Regions from separate parts of the Streptomyces sp. NPDC001728 genome, predicted to be linked through region 3. Evidence: riboswitches for the same ligand, from Rfam matches in the RefSeq annotation. Region 3 holds a riboswitch; each other region holds the start of a gene.

Region 1 (4,183 bases), on a different contig from region 3:
GTTCAGCAGCAGCGCCAGCCGCAGGTCGTCCATGCCGACGACGGCGGTGAACGGATAGCGGGTGCTCATCGGGTGATCGCTCCTTCGCTCGGTGTGTCTGCGGGTCCTGGGGTCCTCACGGCGCACCCGGCGGCACGAACGGCAGCCCCGACGGGGCCCCCTCCTCGATCAGCCGCAGCAACGCGTCCGTGTCCGCGTGTTCCTCGATCAGGTCGCCGAGCCGGTCGAGCTGCTCCTCCCGCAGCGTCCCGAACGACGTGTCGGGAGCCGGGACGAACCGCCGCCCCGCCGCCGTCGCGACCTCCCGCAGGAACGCCCGCCGGAACCCGTCGCCCTCCAGCGAGCCGTGCCAGTGGGTGCCCCACACGGAGCCGACCCGGCAGCCGTCCAGGAACGGCTCACCGCCCAGCACGTCCGCGACGCCGTGGTGGATCTCGTACCCCTCGACCCGCTCCCCGAGGGCCTCGCCGACCGGCCGGGCGAGGGTCTTCTCGACCCCGAACCGCACCCGTACGGGAAGCAGGCCGATCCCGTCGACCACACCGGCCCTCGACTCGACCTCGTCCTCGATGCGCTCGCCCAGGGCCTGGAAACCGCCGCAGATGCCGAGCACCGGCCGGCCCTCGGCCGCGCGCCGGACGAGGGCGTCCGCGAGCCCCCGCTCGCGCAGCCACGCGAGCGCCTTCACCGTCCCCCGGGTCCCCGGCACGACGACCAGGTCCGCGTCGACGAGCTCCTCCGCCCGGTCCACGAACCGCACGACGACACCCGGCTCGGCGGCCAGCGCGTCCACGTCCGTGAAGTTGGACATCAGCGGAACGGCGCAGACGGCGACCCGCAGCACGTCCTCACCGACCGGCGGTGCGACGACCGACTCGCGGACGGTGCCGCGCAGCGACACCCGCAGGCCGTCCTCCTCGTCGATGCCGAGCCCGTGCGCGTACGGCAGGACGCCGAGGGCCCGGCGCCCGGTGAGCCCGTGCAGCATGTCGAGCCCCGGTTCCAGGAGGGTGACGTCACCCCGGAACTTGTTCACGAGATAGCCCGCGACCAGCGACTGGTCCTCGGGCGAGAGCAGCGCCGTCGTCCCGAAGAACTGGGCGAAGACCCCGCCCCGGTCGATGTCCCCGACGACGACCACGGGCAGCTTCGCGGCCCGTGCGATGCCCATGTTCACGATGTCGGTGCGCCGCAGATTGATCTCGGCCGGACTGCCCGCCCCCTCGCAGATCACTGCGTCATAGGTGCCCCGGAGCTCCTCCAGGCACGCCATCACCGGCTCGAAGAGGGTCTGCTGGCGTCCCCCGTGGTAGCCGCGGGCGCTCATCTCCCCCACCGGTTTGCCCATCAGGACGACCTGGCTGGAGCGGTCGCCGCCCGGCTTGAGCAGCACCGGGTTCATCAGCGCGGTCGGCTCGACGCGGGCGGCCTGTGCCTGCATGGCCTGCGCCCGCCCGATCTCGGCGCCCTCGCGCGTCACGAAGGAGTTCAGGGACATGTTCTGTCCCTTGAACGGCGCGACCTTGATTCCCCGCCGGACCAGCCAGCGGCAGATGCCGGCCGTCACGACGCTCTTGCCGGCGTCGGACGTGGTCCCGGCGACGAGCAGCCCCCCACCCCTCATGCGTTCCTCCGCTTCAGCGCGCTCGCGATCATCCGGCCGCCCACACAGGCGGCCAGGGTCAGTCCGGTGACCCGGCGGGACAGCCGGACCGCCCGGTCGATGTCGGTGACCTCGACGGGCCGCCCCCGCCCGTTCAGGACGGGCCGGTGCTCGGTCCTTCCGGCGTACGAGAGGGTCCCGCCGAGCCGTACGCCGAGCGCGCCCGCGAAGGAGGCCTCGACGGGGCCCGCGTTGGGGCTCGGGTGCTTCGCCGCGTCCGCCCGCCAGGCCCGTGCGGCCCCGCGCGGGTCCCCTCCGGCGAGCGTCGCGGCCACGGCCGTCAGCCGGGCGCCGGGCCAGCCGGCCAGGTCGTCGAGGCGGGCGGAGGCCCAGCCGAAGCGGCGGTGGCGGGGGGACTTGTGGCCGACCATGGCGTCGAGGGTGTTGACGGCCCGGAAGGCGACGAGGCCCGGCACGCCCGCGACCGCGCCCCAGAAGAGGGCGCCGACCACGGCGTCGGAGGTGTTCTCGGCGACCGACTCGACGACCGCGCGGGCCATCGCCGGTCCGTCCAGGGAGTGCGGGTCGCGCCCGCACAGGTGGGGCAGCCGTTCCCGGGCCACCTCCAGGTCCCCGGCGGCGAGGGCGCCGCCGATCGCGCGGGCCTCCCGCCCCAGGGTCGTACCGCCGACGGCGGCCCAGACGGAGGCGGCGGTGAGGGCGATCGAAGCGGCCGGCCGGTTCCGTACGGTCCGGGCGGCGAGCGCGCCGAGGGCGGCGGTGGAGCCGGCGCAGACGGCGGTGTGCAGGGCGCCCCAGCCGCGGTGGTCGTGCCACAGGGCCCGTTCGACCCCGGCGGCGGCCCGGCCGAACGCGGCGACGGGATGGCCGCGGCGGGGGTCGCCGACGAGCAGGTCGAGGGCGAGGCCCGCGGCGGCGCCGTACGCGAAGACGGCGGTGGCGCTGGAAGGTCTGGGGCTGCGGCCGGGCATGGCGCTGTGTCCTCACTCAGGGTCCGCGCCCTGGATCGACGTGACCGGCGGCGAGAGTTCCTGACTCCCGGACCCTTCGGATCCGGTCACAGTGGCGGGACCGCGCCGGATTCGCACCGGACTTCCTCTACTGCCTCCGTAATGGCCTCGGCAGTCCACCACGGCCCGAGAACAGCCGTCAACTCACCCTTGACCTGCATCGCGTCACTGTGCGAAGCGCCACAAACACGACAGCCGGGCGGCCCGCACGCGAGGTGCGGACCGCCCGGCCGTCGTGTTTTGCGGACCGTCAGGCGACGATCAGGTAGATGCCGTACGCCACGGCCGCGAGGCACAGGGCGAAGCAGGCGTAGGCGCCGGTGCGGGCCAGGGCGGCGGAGCCTCCCTGAGCGGCGGCCCGCTCCTGCTTGGAGAGGCCGATGATGCCGAGGGTGAAGAGGCCCACCAGGGCGACGGTCGCCACGAGGCTGACTCCGAAGACGGAGCCGAGGGCTGCCCAGTCGATCTTCATGTCGTTCGTTCCTTACACCGCTGCGGCGGGGGCCGGGGGAGCGCTCGGGTCGGTCGGGGCCGGCGCGGGGATGGTGGTCTTGAGGTCCTCGTCGCTGACGGCGGCGACGGAACCGGCCGGCGGCGGCGGGATGACGGCCGCGATGGCGGTGGTCACCACACCCGCGGGCTCGGTCTCGGCGTCGAGGTCGTCGGCGGTGACGTTGTGCTGGTCGACCGGCTTGCGGCGGGACAGCGACCAGATGACGCCGGAGCCGGCGATCAGCAGGACCGCGACGGCGGCGATGCCCCAGGGGCCCTGCTTGGTGAGGAACTCGGCACCGGCGCCGACCAGGGCCGCGGCGGGCAGGGTCAGACCCCAGGCGACGAACATCCGGGTCGCGGTCGACCAGCGGACGACACCGCCCTTGCGGCCGAGACCGGCGCCCATCACGGCACCCGAGCAGGACTGGGTGGTGGAGAGGGAGAAGCCGAGGTGCGAGGAGGCCAGGATGACCGTCGCGGCGCTGGTCTGGGCGGCGAAGCCCTGCTGCGGCCGGAGGTCGGTGAGGCCCTTGCCCATGGTGCGGATGATGCGCCAGCCACCGAGGTAGGTGCCGAGGGCGATCGCGATGCCGGCGGAGACGACGACCCAGAGCGGCGGGTTGGCGCCGGGGGCGACGACGCCCTGGGTGACCAGGGCCAGGGTGATGATGCCCATCGTCTTCTGGGCGTCGTTGGTGCCGTGGGCGAGGGAGACGAGACCGGCGGAGGCGATCTGGCCGACCCGGTAGCCCTTGGCGGTGTGCTTCTCGTCGGTCTTCGCGCCGATCCGGTACGTCAGCCGGGTGGCCAGCATCGCGGCGAGACCGGCCACGATCGGCGCGGCGACGGCCGGGATGAGGACCTTGGTGACGATCGTCGGGCCGTTCACGGCCGACCAGCCGGCCGACATGACCGCGGCGCCGATGAGACCGCCGAAGAGGGCGTGGGAGGAGCTGGACGGCAGTCCGAGCAGCCAGGTCAGCAGGTTCCACAGGATGGCGCCGACCAGCGCGGCGAAGATCACCTCTGTGCGGATGCCCTCTTCGTTGATGAT
Region 2 (4,183 bases), on a different contig from region 3:
CGCCCCAGATCTGGCGGGCGCGCAGGATGGAGAGGACCAGGTTGACCCGGGCCTCGCCCTCCGGGGCGCCGCCGAGGACATGCAGACCGTCGCGGATCTGGGCGTCCTTGACCTCGCACAGCCAGCCGTCGACGTGCAGCAGGAAGTCGTCGAAGCCGTCGTCCTCCGGGCGCTCCTGGAGGCCCAGATCGTGGTCGAGCTTCGCGGCCTGGATCAGCGTCCAGATCTGGGCGCGGATCGCGGGCAGCTTCGCCGGGTCCATGGAGGAGATCTGCGCGTACTCGTCGAGCAGCTGCTCCAGGCGCGCGATGTCGCCGTACGAGTCGGCGCGGGCCATCGGCGGCACCAGGTGGTCGACGAGGGTGGCGTGGACGCGGCGCTTGGCCTGGGTGCCCTCGCCCGGGTCGTTGACCAGGAAGGGGTAGATCAGCGGGATGTCGCCGAGGGCGGCGTCGGGGCCGCAGGCGGCGGACAGACCGGCGTTCTTGCCGGGCAGCCACTCCAGGTTGCCGTGCTTGCCGAGGTGGACCATGGCGTCGGCGCCGAAGCCGCCGTCCTCGGCGCGGGCGGCGATCCAGCGGTAGGCGGCCAGGTAGTGGTGGGACGGCGGGAGATCGGGGTCGTGGTAGATCGCGATCGGGTTCTCGCCGAAGCCGCGCGGCGGCTGGATGAGGATCAGGAGGTTCCCGCGCCGCAGGGCCGCGAGGACGATGTCGCCGTCCGGGTTGCGGGAGCGGTCGAGGAACATCTCGCCGGGCGCCGGGCCCCAGTGCTCCTCGACGTGGGTGCGCAGCTCCTCGGGGAGCGTCGCGTACCAGCGCTTGTAGTCGGCGGCAGGGATGCGGACCGGGTTCTTCGCGAGCTGCTCCTCGGTCAGCCAGTCCTGGTCGTGGCCGCCGGCCTCGATGAGGGCGTAGATCAGCTCGTCGCCGTCGCCGGAGAGCAGACCGGGAAGGTCGGCCTCGGGCCCGAAGTCGTACCCCTCGGCGATCAGCCGGCGCAGCAGGGAGACGGCGGAGGCGGGGGTGTCCAGGCCGACGGCGTTGCCGATGCGGGAGTGCTTCGTCGGGTACGCGGAGAGGACGAGCGCCAGCCGCTTCTCGGCGTTCGGGATGTGGCGGAGGCGGGCGTGCCGGACGGCGATCCCGGCGACGCGGGCGGCGCGCTCGGCGTCGGCGACGTACGCGGGCAGGCCGTCCTCGTCGATCTCCTTGAAGGAGAACGGGACGGTGATGAGCCGGCCGTCGAACTCGGGCACGGCGACCTGGCTCGCGGCGTCCAGCGGGGAGAGGCCCTCGTCGTTCTCCTCCCAGGCGGCGCGCGAACCAGTCAGGCAGAGCGCTTGGAGGATCGGCACGTCGAGCGACGCGAGCGCGCCCGCGTCCCAGGCCTCCTCGCCCGCCCGTCGCCCACCACCGCCCTTGTCCGAGGCGCCTTGCGCCACCCCCATTTCCGCGGCCTGCGCCTCGGCGGGCTTGGTGCCACCCGCCGCGAGCACGGTGGTGACGATGGCGTCGGCGGTACGCAGGCGGTCGAGCAGCTCCGGTTCGGGGGCGCGCAGGGAGGCCACGTACAACGGGAGGGCCCGGGCGCCGGCGTCCTCGACGGCCTCGCAGAGGGCGCCGACGAAGGCGGTGTTCCCGCTCATGTGGTGGGCGCGGTAGTAGAGCACGGCGATCGTCGGACCGTCGGTCGTCCGGGGCGTGCGCTCCAGGGGCCCCCAGGTGGGGGCGGCGGCCGGGGCCTCGAAGCCGTGACCGGTGAGGAGCACCGTGTCGGACAGGAAGCGGGCGAGCTGCTCCAGGTTCGCGGGGCCGCCGTGCGCCAGGTAGGCGTGCGCCTCGGTGGCGACGCCGACGGGGACGGTGGACGCCTCCATCAGCTGGGCGTCGGGGGCCTGTTCGCCGCTGAGGACGACCATCGGCTTTCCGGCGGCGCGGACCGCGTCGAGCCCGTCCTCCCAGGAGCGGAGCCCGCCGAGGAGCCGTACGACGACCAGGTCGGCGCCGTCGAGCAGGGCCGGGAGACCGGCGAGCGGCAGCCGGGAGGGGTTGGCGAAGCGGTACTCGACCGGACCGCCGCCGGAGCCGGCGGTCGCCGCGCGGGCGCTGAGCAGATCGGTGTCGGAGTGCGACAGCAGCAGAAGCATGGCGAGCGCAGGCCTTCCTCGGGGTTGTCCGCGCCCCGGGTGGTCGTATGGATGGCAGGAGTTCCTGACTCACCCGCACCATCGCTGGTACGGGCTCACAGTGGCGGGACCGCGCCGGATTCTCACCGGGCTTCCTCCCCGGGGTCCTGGGACCCCATGCCGATCTGCATCCTAGATCGTGCGGTCTCCGCGCCGGAGGGAGCCGGGGAGTCGGCCGGATCACACTCGGTGGCCGCCCGGTTCCCCGTGGGTATGCTCGCCGCCATGCCGCCCACCCCACCCCCGCCGCCCGAACCGGGCGAAGCTCGCATACGGGACCGTGGCGACGCCTGCCCCGGGGCGCTGCGCCTGCATCCCGCCGATGACGGCCGGCTCGCCCGACTGCGCCTGCCCGGCGGGCGGTTGACCGCACGTCAGGCCGAGGCGCTCGCCCACGCCGCCGAGACGCTCGGTGACGGGCGGATCAGCATCACCTCGCGGGGCAACGCGGAGCTGCGCGGGCTCGACGACGGCTGTGGGGCGGAGCTCGCGGCGCTTCTCGCCGGGGCGGGGCTGCTGCCCTCCCCCACCCATGAACGCGTCCGCAACATCGTGGCCTCCCCGGCCTCCGGACTCGACGGACTCGGTTACGCGGACGTGCAGTTGTGGGCGCGCGCCCTGGACACCGCCCTGTGCGCCGAACCCCGGGCCGCGTCCCTTTCGGGACGGTTCCTGTTCCTCCTCGACGACGGGCGCGGAGACGTCGCCGGGCTCGGCGGCGATGTGAGCTTGGTCGCAGGAGAAGGCGGGACCGTCCTGCTGTGGCTCGGCGCGCAGGTCTTCCGGCTCGCCGCCGACGACGCCGTCCGCGCCGCCCTCACCGCCGCCCTCGCCTTCCTCGACGCCGCCGAGGCCGCCGGGAACGGCGCCTGGCGGCCCCGCGAACTGCCCGAAGGGCACGTACCCGACTGGGCGGGAGCCCTCGCACGGGCCGGGATCCCGGCGGAGCCCGTACCGGTATCGCCGCTTCCCGCGTCCCCGCCCCCCGCACCCGGGCCGCTCGGCGAGCACGCCCTGCACGTCCTCGCCCCGCTCGGCCGGCTGACCGCCGCCCAGCTGCGGGCCCTGCTGCCCGCCGGCGAGGTCCGGCTCACGCCCTGGCGCGGGGCGGTCGTCACCACCGACCCCGCGAGACTCCCCGAGCTGGAGTCGCACGGCCTGATCACCCGCCCCGACGCCCCCGGCGCCGGGGTCACCGCCTGCACCGGACGCCCCGGGTGCGCCAAGTCCCTCGCCGACGTCCGGGCGGACGCCCTCGCCGCGCCCCCCGGGCCGCTGCCCGTGCACTTCTCCGGGTGCGCGCGCCGCTGCGGGCACCCGTACGGCGCCTGGACCGGCGTCCTCGCCACCGGCGACGACACCTATCTGGTGGACGGCGCCCCCACCCCCCGTACCTCCCTGACCGCGGCAGTCGCGGCGGCCCGCGCCCTGCCGACCCACACGAGATGAGCGAGAGCACCAGGATGTTCGACTACGAGAAGGACGGGGCGGAGATCTACCGCCGGTCCTTTGCCACCATCCGCGCCGAGGCGGATCTGGCGGGCCTGCCCGCCGACATCGCCCAGGTGGCGGTCCGGATGATCCACGCCTGCGGCATGACCGACCTCGTGCAGGACATCGCGTACTCCCCCGGGGTGGTCGCGGACGCCCGCGCCGCGCTGCGCGCCGGTGCGCCGATCCTCTGCGACGCGCAGATGGTCGCGAGCGGCGTCACCCGCAAGCGGCTGCCCGCCGACAACGAGGTGATCTGCGCGCTCTCGGACCCGGCCGTGCCCGGCCTGGCCGCCGAACTCGGCACCACCCGCTCCGCCGCCGCCCTCGAACTCTGGCGGGACCGCCTCGAAGGCTCCGTCGTCGCCATCGGCAACGCGCCCACCGCCCTCTTCCACCTCCTGGAGATGGTCGCGAAGGGCGGCCCCCGCCCGGCGGCCGTCCTCGGCATACCGGTCGGCTTCATCGGCGCCGCCGAGTCCAAGGACGCCCTGGCCGCCCAGG
Region 3 (4,183 bases):
ACACGATCCTGGTCTACCCGCTGATCTTCACCTTCCTGCCGCGCCTGTGGTCGGTCTCGCACAAGCACGGGTACATCACCACCTCGGACTTCGTGCGCGGCCGTTTCGGCTCCAAGGGTCTGTCGCTCGCGGTCGCGGTCACCGGCATCCTCGCCACCATGCCGTACATCGCGCTCCAACTGGTCGGCATCCAGGCCGTCCTGGACGTGATGGGCGTCGGCGGCGGCGAGAACACCCACTGGTTCATCAAGGACCTGCCGCTGCTGCTCGCCTTCGGTGTCCTCGCGGCGTACACGTACTCCTCGGGTCTGCGCGCCCCGGCGCTCATCGCCTTCGTCAAGGACACCCTGATCTACATCGTCATCGCGGTGGCGATCATCTACATCCCGATCAAGCTGGGCGGCTTCGACGAGATCTTCGCCAAGGCGGGCGAGGCGTACGCGCAGACCAACCCGGCGACCGGCAAGCCGCGCGGCGCGCTCGTCCCCGGTGAGGCCGGCCAGTGGACGTACGCGACCCTCGCACTCGGTTCGGCGCTCGCGCTGTTCATGTACCCGCACTCCATCACGGCGACCCTGTCGTCGAAGAGCCGTGACGTCATCCGCCGCAACACCACGATCCTGCCGCTGTACTCGCTGATGCTGGGGCTGCTCGCGCTGCTCGGCTTCATGGCGATCGCCGCCGGGATCAAGGTGAAGAACGGCCAGCTCGCGATCCCGCAGCTGTTCGAGACGATGTTCCCCGACTGGTTCGCGGGCGTCGCCTTCGCCGCGATCGGCATCGGCGCGCTCGTCCCGGCCGCGATCATGTCGATCGCCGCGGCCAACCTCTTCACCCGCAACATCTACAAGGACTTCATCAAACCGGACGCCACCCCGGCCCAGGAGACCAAGGTCTCCAAGCTGGTCTCCCTCCTGGTGAAGGTCGGCGCGCTGGTCTTCGTCCTCACCATGGACAAGACGGTCGCGATCAACTTCCAGCTACTCGGCGGCATCTGGATCCTGCAGACCTTCCCGGCCCTGGTCGGCGGTCTGTTCACCCGCTGGTTCCACCGCTGGGCGCTGCTCGCCGGCTGGGCCGTCGGCATGGTCTACGGCACGGTCGCCGCCTACGGCGTCGCCAGCCCGACCCAGAAGCACTTCGGCGGCTCCTCCGCGGAGATCCCGGGCATCGGCGAGATCGGCTACATCGGCCTCACCGCCTTCGTCCTCAACGTCGTCGTCACGGTCGTCCTGACCTTCGTCCTCAAGGCCGTCAAGGCCCCCGAGGGCGTCGACGAGACCTCCCCGGCGGACTACACGGCCGACCGCGGCGACTCCGGGGTCAAGGACCTCCCGAAGGTCGGCGCCGGGTCGCGCTGACCCCCGGACGCGCGATGAAGGGGCCCGGGAAGATCCCGGGCCCCTTTCCGTACGCCCCGGGGCACACTGACCGTCATGGACTTCACGATCAGGGCGGTACGGCCCGAGGAGTACGAGGAGCTCGGTGACCTCACCGGGCTGACCTATCTGAACGACGGACTGCTGCTGCACGGGGAGGACGACTTCTATCTGGACGTGCTGCGCGACACCGCCCGGCGGGCGCGCGAGAGCGAGGTGCTCGTCGCCGTCGACGCCGAGGACGGGATCATCGGCGGGGTGACCTTCGCCCCCGGCGGCACCACCTGGGCGGACATCGCGGTCCCCGGCGAGGCCGAGTTCCGGATGCTCGTGGTCGCTCCTGCGGCCCGCGGCAGGGGCGTCGGGGAAGCCCTCGTACGCACCTGCGTGGACCGGGCGCGGAACCTGCCGGAGTGCGCGCGGATCGTGCTCTCCACGGACGCGAAGATGGTCTCGGCGCACCGGATCTACGAGCGGATGGGCTTCGTCCGCACCCCCGAGCGGGACTGGGAGCCGATCCCCGACCACCGCCTGCGTACCTACGCCTTGGCGTTCTGAGCCCGGGACCGACACAACATGTGGGGGGTGCCACGAGCGGCGCCCCCCACATGTATGCTCGTCCTCGCTGTCGACGCAGGGGAATCCGGCGCGAATCCGGAACTGTCCCGCAACGGTGTGCTTCATACGGATTCGACGGATCCGTACGACGTGAGTCCGAGGACCTGACGACAGCGCGCCCGGTCCGTCCGTTCCGGGTGCCACAGACGTCCGGGCCTCGCGGAGTGGGCCGGTGGACGCGGCGCACCCGCGCGTACGGGTGCCCGCCTGCCCGCCTTCCCCCGCCGCGGCCCCGAGCCGAGCGAGGGAGAGCCCCCACGTGACCATCGCGCCCGCCGATCCGGCGTCCGCCGAGGCTTCCGCGGTCGAGAGCGACGGCCCCGGGACCGTGCTGCTGCGGACCCTGACCGACCTCACCGCCGATCTCCCCGACACCGACCCCGGCAAGGTCGCCGCCGCCGCGCTCCGCGGCCGGAGCGCCGTCGCGGACGAGGCGGAGCTGCGCGAACTGGCCACCGAGGCTGCCGCGGGCCTGATCGCCGAGGACCCGGCGTACTCCCGGCTCGCCGCCCGGCTCCTGACGATCACGATCGCCGAGGAGGCGGCCGGCCAGGGCGCCGTCGCCTTCTCCGCCTCCGTGGCCGTCGGTCACCGCGAGGGTCTGATCGCCGACCGCACCGCCGACTTCGTCGCGCTGCACGCGGACCGGCTCGACGCGACGATCGACCGGGCCGGCGACGACCGCTTCGGCTACTTCGGTCTGCGCACCCTCTACTCGCGCTACCTGCTGCGCCACCCGATCACCCGCAAGGTGATCGAGACCCCGCAGCACTTCATGCTGCGCGTCGCCTGCGGTCTCGCCGAGGACGACTCGGTCCGCGCGCTCGACGAGGTCGCCGCGCTGTACGGCCTGATGAGCCGCCTGGACTACCTGCCGTCCTCCCCCACGCTCTTCAACTCCGGCACCCGCCACCCGCAGATGTCCTCCTGCTACCTGCTGGACTCCCCGCAGGACGAGCTGGACTCCATCTACGACCGCTACCACCAGGTCGCGCGGCTCTCGAAGCACGCCGGCGGCATCGGCCTCTCGTACTCCCGCATCCGGGCCCGCGGTTCGCTGATCCGGGGCACCAACGGGCACTCCAACGGCATCGTGCCGTTCCTGAAGACCCTCGACGCCTCCGTCGCCGCCGTGAACCAGGGCGGTCGCCGCAAGGGCGCCGCGGCGGTCTACCTGGAGACCTGGCACGCGGACATCGAGGAGTTCCTGGAGCTCCGCGACAACACCGGCGAGGACCAGCGCCGTACGCACAACCTGAACCTGGCGCACTGGATCCCGGACGAGTTCATGCGCCGGGTCAACGCCGACGCCGACTGGTCGCTGTTCTCCCCGGCGGACGTGCCCGAGCTGGTCGACCTGTACGGCGCCGAGTTCGACGCCGCCTACCACAAGGCCGAGGCGGCGGGCCTGGCCCGCAAGACCATGCCGGCCCGTGACCTGTACGGCCGGATGATGCGGACCCTGGCCCAGACCGGCAACGGCTGGATGACCTTCAAGGACGCCTCGAACCGGACCGCCAACCAGACCGCCGAGCCCGGCACGGTCGTCCACTCCTCGAACCTCTGCACCGAGATCATCGAGGTCACGAACGACGGCGAGACGGCCGTCTGCAACCTGGGCTCGGTCAACCTGGGCTCGTTCGTGGTCGGTTCGGACATCGACTGGGAGCGTCTGGACGAGACCGTCAGGACCGCCGTCACCTTCCTCGACCGGGTCGTCGACATCAACTTCTACCCGACCGAGCAGGCGGGCCGCTCCAACGCCCGTTGGCGGCCGGTGGGCCTGGGCGCGATGGGCCTCCAGGACGTCTTCTTCCAGCTGAAGCTGCCCTTCGACTCCGCCGAGGCGCGCGCGCTGTCGACGAAGATCTCCGAGCGGATCATGCTGGCGGCGTACGAGGCCTCCGCCGAGCTAGCCGAGCGCAACGGCCCGCTCCCCGCCTGGGACGAGACCCGCACCGCCCGGGGCGTCCTGCACCCCGACCACTACGACGTGGAGCTCAACTGGCCGGAGCGCTGGGCGGCCCTGCGCGAGCGGATCGCGGCGGTCGGCATGCGCAACAGCCTCCTGCTCGCCATCGCGCCGACGGCGACCATCGCCTCGATCGCGGGCGTCTACGAGTGCATCGAGCCGCAGGTCTCCAACCTGTTCAAGCGCGAGACGCTGTCCGGCGAGTTCCTCCAGG
Region 4 (4,183 bases), on a different contig from region 3:
GCGCATCCCGAGCTCACCGTCGACGTGGAGCGCCGGATCGTGACGCGGCGGGACGCGCCCGTCGCGGGGAAGGTCGCCCTGGTGTCCGGCGGAGGGTCCGGGCACGAGCCCCTGCACGGCGGGTTCGTGGGGCCGGGGATGCTCGCTGCCGCCTGCCCCGGAGAGGTCTTCACCTCCCCCGTGCCCGACCAGATGGTGCGGGCCGCGGCGGCGGTGGACAGCGGCGCCGGGGTGCTGTTCGTCGTCAAGAACTACACCGGGGACGTCCTGAACTTCGAGATGGCCATGGAACTCGCCGAGGACGAGGGCATCCAGGTCGCCAAGGTCCTCGTCGACGACGACGTCGCCGTCACGGACAGCCTGTACACGGCGGGCCGGCGCGGCACCGGCGCCACCCTCTTCGTGGAGAAGATCGCGGGCGCGGCGGCCGAGGAGGGCGCCCCGCTGGAGCGGGTGGAGTCGATCGCCCGCCGGGTGAACGAACGCTCCCGGTCCTTCGGCGTGGCTCTCGCCGCGTGCACCACCCCCGCCAAGGGCAGCCCCACCTTCGACCTCCCGGAAGGCGAACTGGAGCTGGGCGTCGGCATCCACGGCGAACCCGGACGCGAGCGGCGGCCGATGATGACCTCGCGGGAGATCGCGGACTTCGCCGTCGACGCCGTCCTGACGGACCTGCGCCCGTCGGGGCCGGTGATCGCCCTGGTGAACGGGATGGGAGCGACCCCGCTCCTCGAACTGTACGGATACAACGCCGAGGTGCAGCGGGTGCTCGGCGAGCGGGGGGTGCCGGTGGCCCGGACCCTGGTCGGGAACTACGTGACCTCGCTCGACATGGCCGGCTGCTCGGTGACCCTGTGCGAGGTGGACGAGGAGCTGCTGCGGCTCTGGGACGCGCCCGTGCGGACGCCTGCGCTGCGCTGGGGCCGGTGAGCCGGGGCATGGAACAGTCCGGAGAGACGGGAGAGGCGGACCGGATGGGCGACGGCACGGACACCTTCGGCGCGGACTTCCTGGTCCGCTGGCTGACCCACCTGGCCGAGGCGGTCGACCGCGAGGCGGACCGGCTCACCGAGCTGGATTCGGCCATCGGCGACGCCGACCACGGCGCCAATCTCAAGCGCGGGTTCGCCGCCGTGAGCGACATCCTCGCGAAGGAGCCGCCGACGATGCCGGGCGCGGTGCTCACCACCGCCGGACGGCAGTTGATCTCCACGGTCGGCGGCGCGTCGGGGCCGCTGTACGGCACGCTGCTGCGCCGTGCGGGCAAGACGCTGGGCGACGGCAAGCGGGTCACCCGGGCCGAGTTGGCGGAGGCCCTCGGTGCCGGTGTGGCGGCGGTGTCGCAGCTGGGCGGGGCCCAGGTGGGCGACAAGACGATGCTGGACGCCCTCGTGCCGGCCGTGGAGGGGCTGCGGGAGTCGTACGGTGCCGCCCGTACGGCCGCCGAGGCGGGCGCCCTCGCGACCGTACCCCTGAGGGCCCGTAAGGGCAGGGCCAGTTACCTCGGCGAGCGGTCGGTGGGCCACCAGGACCCGGGGGCGACGTCCTCGGCCCTGCTGTTCGCGGCACTGGACGAGACGGCGGGCGCGGAGGCCTCGCGTACGGAGACGGCGGACCCCGCGGCATCCCGTACGGAGGCGGCGGGCGCCGAGGCCTCTCGCGCCGGGGGGGCGTCATGAGCGGCGGGACCCCGGCCGGTTCCGTCGGCATCGTGCTCGTCTCGCACAGCGCCGCCGTCGCGACGGCGGTGGCCGAGCTGGCCCGGGGGCTCGCCGGCGGCGGCGACCTGGCGCCCGTGGCCCCCGCGGGCGGGACCCCGGACGGCGGACTGGGCACCAGTTCCGAGCTGATCTGCGAGGCGGCGAAGGCCGTCGACCGGGGCGCCGGAGTGGCGGTCCTGGTCGATCTGGGCAGCGCCGTGCTCACCGTGAAGGCGCTGCTCGCCGAGGGCGACGAACTGCCCGGGGGTACCCGCCTGGTGGACGCGCCGTTCGTCGAGGGCGCGGTCGCCGCCCTGGTCACGGCGAGTGCGGGCGGGGACCTCGACGCGGTGGCCGCGGCGGCCTCGGAGGCGTACGCCTACCGCAAGGAGTGAGTGCGCGGAGTGACCGAGAGGCCGCACCGGGTGGCGACCGTGTTGTGATCCAGCAGGTCAACGCACTAATGTCGCAGGGCCTTGGTGTACGGGAAACCGGTGAAGTACCGGTGCGGCCCTCGCCACTGTGATCGGGAGGTCCGGCTCCACCCCCGCGGGGAACACCCTCGGGGAAGCCACTGGACCGCGTCGGGAGACCGTCGTGGTGTGGGAAGGCGGAGACCGGACTGCATGACCGTCAGCCAGGAGACCGGCCAGGGTGCGTTGTCCATCCACGAGGTGCTGGAGAGGGTCTCCCAACCATGCATATAGCCGAGGGGTATCTGCCCCCTGTGCACGCCGCCGTCTGGGGCGTCGCGTCCGCGCCGTTCGTCGTCCACGGGGTCCGCGCGCTGACCCGCGAGGTGCGGTCGAATCCCGAGTCCACCCTGCTGCTCGGCGCCTCAGGCGCCTTCACCTTCGTCCTGTCGGCACTCAAACTGCCCTCGGTGACAGGGAGTTGCTCACACCCGACCGGTACGGGTCTGGGCGCCATCCTCTTCCGGCCGCCGATCATGGCGGTCCTGGGGACGATCACCCTGCTCTTCCAGGCGCTGCTGCTCGCGCACGGCGGCCTTACCACGCTCGGCGCGAACGCCTTCTCGATGGCGATCGTCGGCCCCTGGGCCGGTTACGGGACGTACCGGCTGGTACGCCGCCTCGGGGCGCCGCTGATGGTCGCCGTGTTCTTCGGCGCGTTCGTCGCCGACCTCTCCACGTACTGCGTGACCAGTGTGCAGTTGGCCCTGGCCTTCCCCGACCCGGGCAGCGGTGTCCCCGGCGCGCTGGTGAAGTTCGGCGGCATCTTCGCCGTGACGCAGATTCCGCTCGCGGTGAGCGAGGGCCTGCTCACCGTCCTCGTGATGCGGCTGCTCACGCAGTCCAGCAAGGGTGAACTGGTCCGGCTCGGCGTCCTCGCCGGGCGCCGGACGGACCGGCACGAGGAGGCGGCCTCGCGATGAGCAGGAACGCGAAGATCAACGCCCTGCTGCTGCTCGTCGTCGCCGCGCTCGCGGTGCTGCCGCTCGCGCTGGGGCTCGGGGACCACAAGAAGGAGCCGTTCACCGGCTCCGACGCGGAGGCGGAGACCGCGATCACGGAACTCCGCCCGGACTACGAGCCGTGGTTCAGCCCCTTGTACGAGCCGCCGTCCGGAGAGATCGAGTCCGCGCTGTTCGCCCTTCAGGCGGCCGTCGGCGCGGGCGTCCTGGCGTACTACTTCGGTCTGCGGCGGGGGCGCAGGCAGGGGGCGGAACGCGCGCAGGCGGAGGCCGAGGCGGCCGTGGAGGAGGGGGCCGCCGCCCACGGGCACGGCGCCACTCCCCCGCACGACGACCCCGCCGCCGCGCCCCCGCGCGAGGCCCCCGACGGGCAGGACGCGTAGCCGCCGATGCTGCCGATCGACGCGGCGGCGCACAGCAGTCGCTGGCGCCGCCGTCATCCCGCCGAGAAGGCGCTGCTCGGCTTCGGCCTGACCTTGTGCGCCGTCGGTCTGCCGCCGTGGCCGGGCGCCGTGCTCGTCGCGGCGACCACGCTCACGGTCCTGCTCGGTCCGGCCGGTGTGCCGGGCCGGGCCCTGTGGCGGGCCTTCCGGGTGCCGCTCGCGTTCTGCGTCACGGGAGCCGTTCCGCTGCTCTTCGAGGTCGGCGGCGCCCGGGGGCTCGTCGCGTGGGCGCCTGGCGGGCCCGCGCAGGCGGGCGGGCTGCTGCTGCGGACGGCGTCGGCCTCGCTCGGGGTGCTGCTGTTCGCGTTCACGACGCCGGTGTCGGACGTCCTGCCCCGGCTCGTACGGGCCGGGGTGCCGGCGCCGGTGGTCGACGTGGCGCTCGTGATGTACCGGATCATCTTCCTGCTGCTGGACTCGCTGGCCAAGATCCGGCAGGCGCAGGCGGCCCGGCTCGGGCACACCACACGGGCGGCGACCTGGCGGTCACTGGCCGGTCTCGGCGCGACGACGTTCGTCCGGGCCTTCGACCGGGCGCAGCGGCTGCAGTCGGGGCTCGCCGGGCGGGGTTACGACGGGACGCTGCGGGTCGTGGTGCCCGCGTG

The links. A riboswitch is a leader RNA that binds a small molecule or an ion and turns the genes downstream of it on or off. The one in region 3 is predicted to bind cobalamin.
Region 1: it holds a riboswitch for cobalamin, as region 3 does, so the genes downstream of both, ABT154_RS07580 (cobalamin biosynthesis protein) here and ABT154_RS03460 (ribonucleoside-diphosphate reductase subunit alpha) in region 3, are expected to answer to the same signal.
Region 2: it holds a riboswitch for cobalamin, as region 3 does, so the genes downstream of both, cobN (cobaltochelatase subunit CobN) here and ABT154_RS03460 (ribonucleoside-diphosphate reductase subunit alpha) in region 3, are expected to answer to the same signal.
Region 4: it holds a riboswitch for cobalamin, as region 3 does, so the genes downstream of both, ABT154_RS19460 (energy-coupling factor ABC transporter permease) here and ABT154_RS03460 (ribonucleoside-diphosphate reductase subunit alpha) in region 3, are expected to answer to the same signal.

What each region holds. Positions count from the first base shown of each region.
Region 1 covers NZ_JBEOZK010000003.1:472,578-476,760, forward strand. Annotated here, with positions in the region: gene ABT154_RS07570 (putative cobaltochelatase) at 1-69, opposite strand, end outside; gene ABT154_RS07575 (cobyric acid synthase) at 116-1,624, opposite strand; gene ABT154_RS07580 (cobalamin biosynthesis protein) at 1,621-2,595, opposite strand; cobalamin riboswitch at 2,631-2,770, opposite strand; gene ABT154_RS07585 (hypothetical protein) at 2,885-3,106, opposite strand; gene ABT154_RS07590 (inorganic phosphate transporter) at 3,119-4,183, opposite strand, start outside.
Region 2 covers NZ_JBEOZK010000001.1:206,784-210,966, forward strand. Annotated here, with positions in the region: gene cobN (cobaltochelatase subunit CobN) at 1-2,149, opposite strand, end outside; cobalamin riboswitch at 2,188-2,317, opposite strand; gene ABT154_RS00965 (ferredoxin-like domain-containing protein) at 2,402-3,637, shown strand; gene ABT154_RS00970 (precorrin-8X methylmutase) at 3,634-4,183, shown strand, end outside.
Region 3 covers NZ_JBEOZK010000002.1:122,701-126,883, forward strand. Annotated here, with positions in the region: gene mctP (monocarboxylate uptake permease MctP) at 1-1,361, shown strand, start outside; gene ABT154_RS03455 (GNAT family N-acetyltransferase) at 1,437-1,937, shown strand; cobalamin riboswitch at 1,992-2,123, shown strand; gene ABT154_RS03460 (ribonucleoside-diphosphate reductase subunit alpha) at 2,257-4,183, shown strand, end outside.
Region 4 covers NZ_JBEOZK010000012.1:55,667-59,849, forward strand. Annotated here, with positions in the region: gene dhaK (dihydroxyacetone kinase subunit DhaK) at 1-930, shown strand, start outside; gene dhaL (dihydroxyacetone kinase subunit DhaL) at 975-1,679, shown strand; gene ABT154_RS19455 (PTS-dependent dihydroxyacetone kinase phosphotransferase subunit DhaM) at 1,676-2,095, shown strand; cobalamin riboswitch at 2,161-2,368, shown strand; gene ABT154_RS19460 (energy-coupling factor ABC transporter permease) at 2,398-3,096, shown strand; gene ABT154_RS19465 (energy-coupling factor ABC transporter substrate-binding protein) at 3,093-3,518, shown strand; gene cbiQ (cobalt ECF transporter T component CbiQ) at 3,525-4,183, shown strand, end outside.